Regions from separate parts of the Geminicoccus roseus DSM 18922 genome, predicted to be linked through region 2. Evidence: riboswitches for the same ligand, from Rfam matches in the RefSeq annotation. Region 2 holds a riboswitch; each other region holds the start of a gene.

Region 1 (3,268 bases), 610 kb from region 2:
ACGGCCGATCCCTGGAAGGGCTTCTTCAGGACCGGGCAGGTGCTTCCGGCAGGGAGCGGGAGCAAGCGAAAGTCCCCTGGAAAGCCGAAGGAATCCAGGGCGAAGGAGCGAGATGCCCATTGAAAGTGATCGGATGCCATCGCAATGCCGTACCCAGTCTTCAGTTGCGACGCCGGGACAGTCGCTTCATCTACATGGATGGCGGAGTAGTTGCTAATGTGGCCCTGGGGCAAGTGACATCATTTGCCGTTGGCCGGTGGTGAAAGCGCGCCGATCCAAATTGGATTTCTTCGAGTTTCCGCCTATCTGTAATTCGCATTCTGCCATGCGCTCGGATTGGCCGCGCGTGTCCGGATGCATGGACAGGAACGATCGTTGACCGCGAGCACGCCTCTTGACGTTTCCCGGGCCCATGCCGCCCGGGACTGGATGAAGAAACTCAGCCCGTACCGGGAAGCCAGCACCAGGCGCAGCCTGTTCGAGCTCGCCGTCACCGTGGTGCCGTTCCTGGCCGCGTGGATCGCCATGGCGGCCGCGGTGAACTTCGGCCAGTACTGGCTCTATGCGCTGCTGCTGGCCCCGGCCGCGGGCCTGGTGGTCCGCCTGTTCATGATCCAGCACGATTGCGGCCACGGCTCGTTCTTCCCGCGCCGCGGCCCCAACGACTGGACCGGGAGGGTGATCGGCATCCTGACCCTGACCCCCTACGACTACTGGCGGCACAGCCACGCGATCCATCACGCCAATTCCGGCAAGCTGGAGGGCCGCGGGATCGGCGACGTCGACACGCTGACGGTCGAGGAATATCTCGGCCGCTCCCGGCTCGGCCGGATCCGCTACTGGCTGTACCGCCACCCGGTCGTGATGTTCGGGATCGGCCCGGCCTATCTGTTCGTGCTGCAGTACCGCCTGCCGCTGGGCTTCATGGGCAAGGGCCGGCCCTGGCTCAGCACGATGCTGACCAACCTCGCGATCGCCGCCATGGCCGCCGTCCTGATCTGGCAGGTCGGGCTCGCCACCTTCCTCCTGGTCCATGTGCCGGTGGTGCTGCTGGCCGCCGCCGCCGGGGTCTGGCTGTTCTACGTCCAGCACCAGTTCGAGGAGACCCACTGGGCGCCGGATGTCGACTGGAGCATGCCGGAGGCTGCCCTGCACGGCAGCTCGCACTACGACCTGCCGGCGGTGCTGCGCTGGTTCACCGCCAACATCGGCATCCACCATGTCCACCACCTGGTCAGCCGGATCCCCTACTACCGCCTGCCCGAGGTCCTGCGCGACCATCCCGAGCTGCGCGAGGTCGGCCGATTGACCCTGCGCGAAAGCCTGGGCTGCGTGCGCCTGGTGCTGTGGGACGAGACCAGGAAGCGGCTGGTGTCGTTCCGGGAAGTGCGCCGCCAGCGCCGCCTGGACCTGGAAGCCGGCGCCCTGCCGGCCACCTGAGCCGGCACCCGCGCGCTCGCTCAGGAGCGCGCGGGTGCCCGAAAGCCCCGCCCACCGCCAGCGCGTCGCGGACCTGAGGCAGATCGGGCGGGCGGCGAGCCCGGGCGTGAAGCCGCGTCGGCGCGGGCAGGGCGTGAGGCCATGCTGAACCCCGTCGCCAAGCCCCTTGCCGGCCTGCAGCCTGTCCGGCTGCTTTGCCGGCCTGCCGAGGCACGGCGGTACCGGCGGCACCGCCTCGATCGGGGGCGCCCCTGGCTTGCCGGTCCCCGCAGCCTTTGCCGGCGCTCGGCTGGCAACCCGGGGAATGCTGATCCGCTCGGCTGGACGCGCCGCGCCCCGGCGCTCGGCAGGTTCCACGACGGGATTCCGGCCGGGCTTAAGCGCGCCCGCGCCCAACCCATTTGACTCCGGGGCCCGGCGGCCCCACGTTTCGCTCACCTAGGGGAGCCCCGCGAGGGGGCTGAGAGGCCATCGGCATCCGGGCAGCCGCCCGTCGGATGCGGCATGGCGACCCTTCGAACCTGATCCAGTTCATGCTGGCGTAGGGATGGGTGACCGCTGCAATCCGGCAGAGATCGACCCCCCATCGCCGGGATGGGGAGTTGCCGCCGCATGCGCGTTGCCGTCATCGGAGCCGGGGTCGCCGGCCTGACCGCCGCCCTGGCCTTTGCCCGGCGCGGCTGCGAGGTGCGCGTCTACGAGCGGGGACCATCGCTCGGCGCCACCTCCTGCTCGCGCTATGCCGGGGGCATGCTGGCACCCTGGTGCGAGCGCGAGAGCGCCGAGCCGCAGGTCGTCGAGCTGGGCCGGGAGGCGCTGGCCTACTGGCCGAAGGTCCATCCCGGTACCCTGCAGCATGGCAGCCTGGTGCTGGCGCCCAGGCGCGACGAGCGCGAGCTGGACCGCTTCGCCAGGCGCACCAGCCGCTACCAGACCCTCGACGCTGACGGACTGGCCGAACTGGAGCCGGACTTGGCCGGGCGGTTCGGCCGGGGCCTGTTCTTTGCCGACGAAGCCCATCTCGACCCGCGCGCCGCCCTGCCGTCGCTGGCCGACCGCCTGGCGGAGCAGGGAGTCCCGATCCGCTTTGGCGTCGACGCGCTGGCCGAGCCGCCCAAGGCCGACCTGCGGGTCGACTGCCGAGGCCTTGCCGCCCGCGACCGGCTGGCCGACCTGCGCGGCGTGAAGGGCGAGATGCTGATCCTGCGCTGCCGGGACGTGACCCTGAACCGGCCGGTCCGCCTGCTGCACCCGCGCTTCCCGCTCTACATCGTGCCGCGCCCGGACAATCTGTTCATGGTCGGCGCCACCATGATCGAGAGCGACGAGCGCAGCCGGGTGACCGCCCGCTCCATGGTCGAGCTGCTGAACGCCGCCTATGCGCTGCACCCGGCGTTCGGCGAGGCCGAGATCGTGGAGATCGGCGCCGATGTCCGCCCGGCCTTTGCCGACAACCTGCCGCGGGTCCGCCGGGACGGCGACAACCTGTACCTGAACGGCCTGTTCCGGCACGGCTTCCTCTTGTCGCCGGCCCTGGCGCGGATCGCCACGGAGCTGGTCCTGGATAATCAACAGATCCAGGGCATTACCGAGATAACCGGAGGTCATAAATGAAGATCGTGGTCAATGGCGAGCCGGTGGAGACTGCCGCGACCTCGCTGGCGGCCCTGCTGGAGGAACTGGGCTATGGCGCCACGGTGGTGGCGACCGCGGTGAACGGCAGCTTCACCCCGGCGCCCCGGCGGCCGGAGACCGGGCTGAACGAGGGCGACCAGGTCGAGATCCTGGCGCCGATGCAGGGAGGCTGAGCAATCATGGAGGTTTACGG
Region 2 (3,268 bases):
GGTCTTCAGCTGCTCCATCCGCTCCAGGCCCGCCAGGTCCGGCGGCGTTTGTTCGCCCTCCAGGTCGAGCATCTGCCCGCCGCACATGCCGGCCAGACCGGCTGCCTGGGCCAGCCCCGCCACCAGCGCCACCTTCGCCTCCGCGCTCAGATAGGGGTCGCCGGCGATCCAGCCGAACGCCGCCGCCTGCAGGGCGTCGCCCGCCAGGATGGCGGTGGCCTGGTCGAAGGCCAAGTGGCAGGTCGGTCGGCCGCGGCGCAGCGAGGCGTCGTCCATGGCCGGCAGGTCGTCGTGGATCAGCGAGTAGGCATGCAGCACCTCGGCCGAGGCAGCGGTGGTTTCCCAGCTCAGCGCCTTGGGATCGGCGGCCAGGGTCTGCGCCACCGCCCGCACCAGCGCTGCCCGCAGCCGCTTGCCGCCTCCCAGCGCCGCATAGCGCATCGCCTCGGCGAGCCTGGGTGCGGCATGCTGGGCCGGGTCGCCCAGCAGCCGGTCGATCTCGGCCTCGACGATCTTGGCGGTCTCTTCCAGGAATGGCTTGAACAAGGCGGCCGCCGATCAGCGCGCAGGATCGAAGGGTTCGACCCGCGGCTCGCCCGCGGCGTTCACCGACAGCTTCTCGACCCGCATCTGCGCGTCCGCCAGCTTCTGCCGGCACAGTTCCTTCAACGCGGTGCCGCGCTCATAGGCCGAGATCGCCTCGTCCAGGTCGAGCTGGCCCCGCTCCAGTTCCTGAACCAGCTTCTCCAACTCGCTCAAGGCTGCCTCGAAGCTCATGTCTTTGGTGTCGATGTCGCTCACCGGGCCGTTTTCTCCTGCTTGGCGCGCTCTTCGCCGGCCAGCGCCCGAAGATGTGCCACCACGCTCGTCTCGAGCGCGTCCACGTCGTAGCCGCCTTCGAGCACCGAGACCACCCGCCCCTGCGCATGTCGCTCGGCGACCGCCACCAGTTCGCTGGTGATCCAGGCGAAATCCTCCTCCACCAAAGCGAGATTGGCCAGGGGGTCGGCGCGGTGCGCGTCGAACCCGGCGGAGATGAACAGCAGTTCCGGCCGGAACCGCTCCAGCGCCGGCAGCACCTGCGCCTCCACCGCCTGGCGGAAGCCCTCCCCGTCGGTGCCCGGCGGCAGCGGCACGTTCAGGACGTTGCCGTGCGCGCCCCGCTCCGAGGCGGCACCGGTGCCGGGATAGAGCGGCCACTGGTGGGTCGAGACATAGAGGGTTTGCGGGTCGTCCCAGAAGATCTCCTGGGTGCCGTTGCCATGATGGACGTCGAAGTCCACGATCGCGATCCGCCCGATCCCATGCGCAGCCCTGGCATGGGCGGCGCCCACCGCCACGCTGTCGAACAGGCAGAACCCCATCGCCTTGTCGCTCTCGGCATGGTGGCCGGGCGGGCGCATGGCGGCAAACGCCCGGCTTGCCTCCCCCGCCAGCACCGCGTCCACGCCGGCCACCGCCCCGCCGGCCGCACGCAGCACCGCCTCGCGGCTGCCGGGCGAGACCACCGTGTCCGGATCGAGCCGGACCAGGCCCTCGTTCGGCATCGCTGCCAGCGTTGCCTCGACATAGGCCTGTCGGTGCACCCGCAGGATCTGCTCGACCGTGGCCGGCGGGGCCTCCCGGCGGACCAACCAGGCGTCCTCGATCGACCGGAGCGCCGCTATCACCGCGTCATGGCGCGCCGGGCGCTCGGGATGGCCTGGGCCGGTGTCGTGGCCGCGGGCGGAATCATGGGTGAAGACCAGGACGTTCACGTCGAGACGGCTCCCTCGGCTACGATCGGGTTGGGCCTGCGCCAGCCAACCCCAGCGCCGATCCATGCCCGAGGTTGACATCGGTCGGGAAGCCCCCATCCTCAACCCCGCCACGGGGTGTTCGCCGAGGATGGCGGACTGAGATCAAACCCATCGAACCTGATCTGGGTCATGCCAGCGAAGGGAGGCCAATGACGTCGTCCGACCGGATCGGACGGGTGCTCGACGCGATCCGGACGCGTCGCCCGCTCGTCCACAACATCACGAACTACGTGGTGATGAACTCGACCGCCAACGCCCTGCTGGCCGTGGGCGCCTCGCCGGCCATGGTCCATGCGGCCGAGGAGGTCGAGGAGTTCGTCGGCATCGCCGACGCCCTGGTCGTGAACATTGGCACGCTCTCAACCCCCTGGATCACGGCCATGGAACTGGCCGCCGCCCGGGCGCTAGCGCTTGGCAAGCCCTGGGTCCTGGACCCGGTCGGCGCCGGCGCCACCCGGCTGCGCACCGATACCGGCCGCGCGCTTCTGGCCCATCGCCCGAGCCTGATCCGTGGCAACGGCTCGGAGATCATGGCGCTGGCCGGCGCCGGTGCCGCCACCCGGGGCGTCGACAGCACCGCCGGCAGCGACCTGGCCCTGGACGCCGCCCGGCGCCTGGCCGGCGAGACCGGGGCCGTGGTGGTGGTCACCGGCGCCACCGACCATGTCACCGATGGCCGCCAGACGCTGTCCTGCGCTAACGGCGACGCCCGGATGACCCGCGTCACCGGGCTCGGCTGCAGCTTGAGCGCGCTCACCGCCGCCTGCCTGGCGGTCGAACCCGACCGGCTCCTGGCGGGCCTCGCCGCCTGCGCGATCCTGGGCGTGGCCGGGGAGATCGCCGCCGACACCAGCAACGGCCCGGGCTCCCTCCAGGTCGCGATCCTCGACCGGCTGGCAGGCCTCGATCCCGTCACCCTCGGGGTCCGGGCGCGCCTGTCATGAGCCGCAACGTCGATCTAGGCCTCTATCTGGTGCTGGACGCCGCGACCACCCCGCCCACCTCCTTCCCGGCGCTCGCCGAGGCCGCGGTCCAGGGCGGTGCCATGATCGTGCAGGTCCGCGACAAGACCGCCAGCGCCCAGGCCCTGATCCGCACGGTCCGCGCGGTGCGGGCGCGCCTGGCCGGCTCGCCGGTGCCGGTGATCGTCAACGACCGGGTCGACGTGGCGGTCGCTGCAGGTGCCGATGGCGCCCATGTCGGCCAGGACGACCTGCCGCCGGCCGCCGCCCGGGCGATCCTGGGCAAGGACCGGATCCTCGGCCTGTCGGTGACCAGCGAGGCCGAGATCGAGACCGTCGATCCGGCGGTGGTCGACCATGTTGGCCTGGGCCCCCTGTTCGCCACCGCCACCAAGCCCGACGCGGCTCCGCCGCTTGGCGTGGAGCGCTTCCAGGCGATCCGCTCCCGGCTGAAGCTGCCGGTGGTCGCCATTGGCGGCATCGGCATGGACAGTGCGGAGAGCGCCG
Region 3 (3,268 bases), 2.4 Mb from region 2:
CTGGACTTCGATCTGGACCCTCAGGCGCCGATGGTGGTGAGGGGCGATCCGACCCGGTTGCGGCAGATCCTGGTCAACCTGATCGGCAATGGGCTGAAGTTCACGAGCCAGGGCGGCGTTCAGGTCCGGATCGGCTGCCGGAACGGTCCTGACGCCCTGTTGCTGTTCCGCTTCGAGGTCGAGGATAGCGGGATCGGTATCCCGGAGGATCGACAATCAGAGCTGTTCCAGCCCTTCATGCAGGCTGACCGCTCGACCGCCCGGAAATATGGCGGCAGCGGCCTGGGGCTGGCGATCTGCCGGCAGCTCGTCACCACCATGGGCGGAGAGATCGGCATCAGGAGCCGAATGGGGCAGGGCAGCACGTTCTGGTTCGAGGTGCTCCTGGCGCCAGGGGATGCCGTGGCGGTCACGGCGAGATCCAAGCTCGATCCCGCGATGATCCGGCCGCTGCGCATCCTGGTGGCCGAGGATGTCGAGGTGAACCGCGACCTCCTTCAGGCAACCTTGTCCCGCCATGACCACACGGTCGTTTTCGCCGAGAACGGGGAGCAGGCGGTGTCGGCGGCGCAATCCCAACGCTTCGACGTGATCCTGATGGATGTGCAGATGCCGGCCATGGACGGGATCGAGGCGACCCGCCGGATCCGGGCCATGCCTCCTCCAGGCGGCAGCGTGCCGATCCTGGCGCTTACCGCCAACGTGATGGAGGCGGAGCGAGAACGCTGCCTTTCCGTGGGCATGAACGGCGTGCTGACCAAGCCCATCGCCTGGGATGAACTGTTCCGCGCTCTGGCCGCCATCGCCTCACAAGGCCAAGCGGGCGCCAGGGCGGATGATCCGCCGGCCATGCCGGCCCCCGATCCGGCAGGCCCTGGCGCCGTGCTCTTCGACCAGGCGCGGATCGAGGGGCTGGAAGTCATGGCGGGCCGGGCCAGGCTCGTGCGTTTCCTGGACGATGCGCTGGCCTCGGCGGAGCAGATCGCGGGGGAGATGGTCAGGCGAGCCGCCGATCCCGCCGAGGTCGCGAAGCTCGCCCATCGCCTGGCCGGCAGCGCGCCCAGCTTCGGGCTGGTGCAGATCGGGGAGATCGCCCGCAGCATCGAGGACGAGGCCAGGAACGGCCGCGAACTCAGGGATCACCTGCTGCGACTAAACCAGGCGATCGGCCGGACGCGGGACGAACTGGTGCATCGGCAGTTCCTGAACGTGCCGGCCTGATCAGCCGGCAGCGAGCAGCTGCTTCTCGCGACCCTGGCCAGGGTCGGGACGAACGATGCCGTTGGGCCAGCTGGACGGATGCACATCTGGTCCCGCCACTTCCTGTGTGCGGCATGTCGCATCGTTCCACGGAGCCGCAGCTTGGCCGAGGCGGGCGCCGAGGCTCGCCTCAGGATTGGCTGCAGACCGGCCGGTCAGGCATAGGCCGCGTCGAAGAACGCCCGCTCCAGCGCGACCGAGCGGCGGAAGAAATCCTGGCACCGCTCCCGCTCCGACGGGCCGACCCGGTCGAGTTCGCTGCGCAGGAAGGTCACGAGGTCGCGGAAATCCGCATTGTCGTGCAGGGTGATCCACTCTGCATGGATGAAGTTCTGCGGCAAGGGCGACGGCGCTTGGCCGGCCCAGTCGAGATAGAGCCACTCCGCCACGGTCAGCACGGACAGCGCCGCCGCATAGCTGCAGGTCTGCGCCGCTTCCTGCATGATCGCCTTGAAGCCAGCGGTCGGTGCCTTGTCGGGAATGCGCGCGCGGTCCTCCGCCGTGATGCCGAGCGCGTCGAAGGAGCGCAGGAAGTAGGTGTTCTCCTCGCCCGAGACGAGGCCGATGAAGCGGCCGAGCCGGATCCGCGACTCGAACCGGTCGGAGCTGGCGACCGCTGCGCCCAGGAGTTGCAGGAAGCTGTCGAGGAAGCGGTGATCCTGGACCAGGTAGCTGCCCATCGCCGGATCGGCGATGCTGCCCTCGAACAACTCGGCCACGAAGCGGTGGCCCACCGCCGCGGACCAGTCGGGCTCGCTGGCTTCACGCAGTTCATCGCTGAATCGGATCGTCGACATCGTTCCACTCCACGGTCGCTGGGCCGCCGGATCCAGGTGCATCGGGAGGAGCAGGGGCGGCCTTGGGCGCAGGAGCACGCGACGGTGACGACCACCATTCCCTTCGCCAGCATGACCTGGATCAGGTTCGACGGGTCGCCATGCCGCCGTTCTGGCGCCGATGGCCTCTCAGTCCCCTGCCGGGACTCCCCTTGGTCCCTTAAGCCTAGTAGGAGCGCAGGCTGAGGGAAAGCATCCAGCGACGGCGGCGGGCAACTCTTCCGGCGGTACATGGAAGCAAGGAGCCGGTGCCGCTGCGCATCCGGCTTGCGCCCTGGCCGGGATCGGTCTTCACCCCTTCAACACACGAAGCGGAGGCCATCCATGTCCAACCTGTTTGATCTGACCGGCAAGGTCGCCCTGGTGACCGGCGCATCCCGCGGGCTGGGCTTCGCCATGGCCGAGGGTCTGGCCGAGCACGGCGCAACCGTCGTCCTGAACGGCCGCGATCCGGCCAGCCTGGAGGAGCGGGCGACCGCCCTGCGGGGGCGTGGCCTCAAGGCGGAGGCAGCCGCGTTCGACGTGAGCGATGCGAAAGCCGTGGCGGCGGGCGTGGCCGAGGTGGCCGGGCGGCATGGTCGCCTCGACATCCTGGTCAACAATGCCGGCATCCAGCACCGGGCCCCGGTGGCCGAGTGGACTGACGAGGATTTCGACCGGGTGATCTCGACCAACCTGTCGGCCTGCTTCCGGATGGCGCGCGAGGCGGCCAAGGTGATGCTGGGGCAGGGCGGCGGCAGCATCATCAATACCGGCTCGGTCATCTCGATCCTGGGCCGGCCGGGCATCCACGCCTATGCCGCGGCCAAGGCCGGCCTGCACGGGATGACCAGGTCGCTCGCCGCGGAACTGGCCCGTCAGGGTGTGCGGGTCAACGCGATCGGGCCGGGCTACTTCACCACCGAGATGAACCAGAAGCTCCTGGACGATCAGGCGTTCACCGCCTGGGTCGAGGCCCGCACCCCCGCCGGCCGATGGGCCGAGCCTGCCGAGCTGAAAGGGGCGGCGGTGTTCCTTGCCTCCGACGCGGCCAGCTACGTGCATGGACACGTGCTGATGGTCGACGGCGGGATCTCCACCAGCCTCTAGGGCCGGATCTCCCCGGCTCGCCAAGCGGGCGGAGCAGGGGGTGGAGGTCCCGGTCACGGCGGGACCTCCGTGGCGCTGGCTGG

What was found. Region 2 has a riboswitch for thiamine pyrophosphate ahead of thiM (hydroxyethylthiazole kinase). Riboswitches for the same ligand answer to the same signal wherever they lie in the genome.
Region 1: it holds a riboswitch for thiamine pyrophosphate, as region 2 does, so the genes downstream of both, GEMRO_RS0120450 (FAD-dependent oxidoreductase) here and thiM (hydroxyethylthiazole kinase) in region 2, are expected to answer to the same signal.
Region 3: it holds a riboswitch for thiamine pyrophosphate, as region 2 does, so the genes downstream of both, GEMRO_RS0112070 (TenA family protein) here and thiM (hydroxyethylthiazole kinase) in region 2, are expected to answer to the same signal.

What each region holds. Positions count from the first base shown of each region.
Region 1 is NZ_KE386572.1:4,118,897-4,122,164, forward strand. Features, by position in the region: gene ligD (DNA ligase D) at 1-123, shown strand, start outside; gene GEMRO_RS30860 (fatty acid desaturase) at 355-1,440, shown strand; TPP riboswitch at 1,871-2,006, shown strand; gene GEMRO_RS0120450 (FAD-dependent oxidoreductase) at 2,053-3,054, shown strand; gene thiS (sulfur carrier protein ThiS) at 3,051-3,248, shown strand; gene GEMRO_RS0120460 (thiazole synthase) at 3,255-3,268, shown strand, end outside.
Region 2 is NZ_KE386572.1:4,732,957-4,736,224, forward strand. Features, by position in the region: gene GEMRO_RS0123360 (polyprenyl synthetase family protein) at 1-546, opposite strand, end outside; gene GEMRO_RS0123365 (exodeoxyribonuclease VII small subunit) at 559-801, opposite strand; gene GEMRO_RS0123370 (histone deacetylase family protein) at 798-1,757, opposite strand; TPP riboswitch at 1,861-1,960, shown strand; gene thiM (hydroxyethylthiazole kinase) at 1,949-2,743, shown strand; gene thiE (thiamine phosphate synthase) at 2,740-3,268, shown strand, end outside.
Region 3 is NZ_KE386572.1:2,369,406-2,372,673, forward strand. Features, by position in the region: gene GEMRO_RS32630 (ATP-binding protein) at 1-1,221, shown strand, start outside; gene GEMRO_RS0112070 (TenA family protein) at 1,416-2,057, opposite strand; TPP riboswitch at 2,138-2,259, opposite strand; gene GEMRO_RS0112075 (glucose 1-dehydrogenase) at 2,421-3,185, shown strand.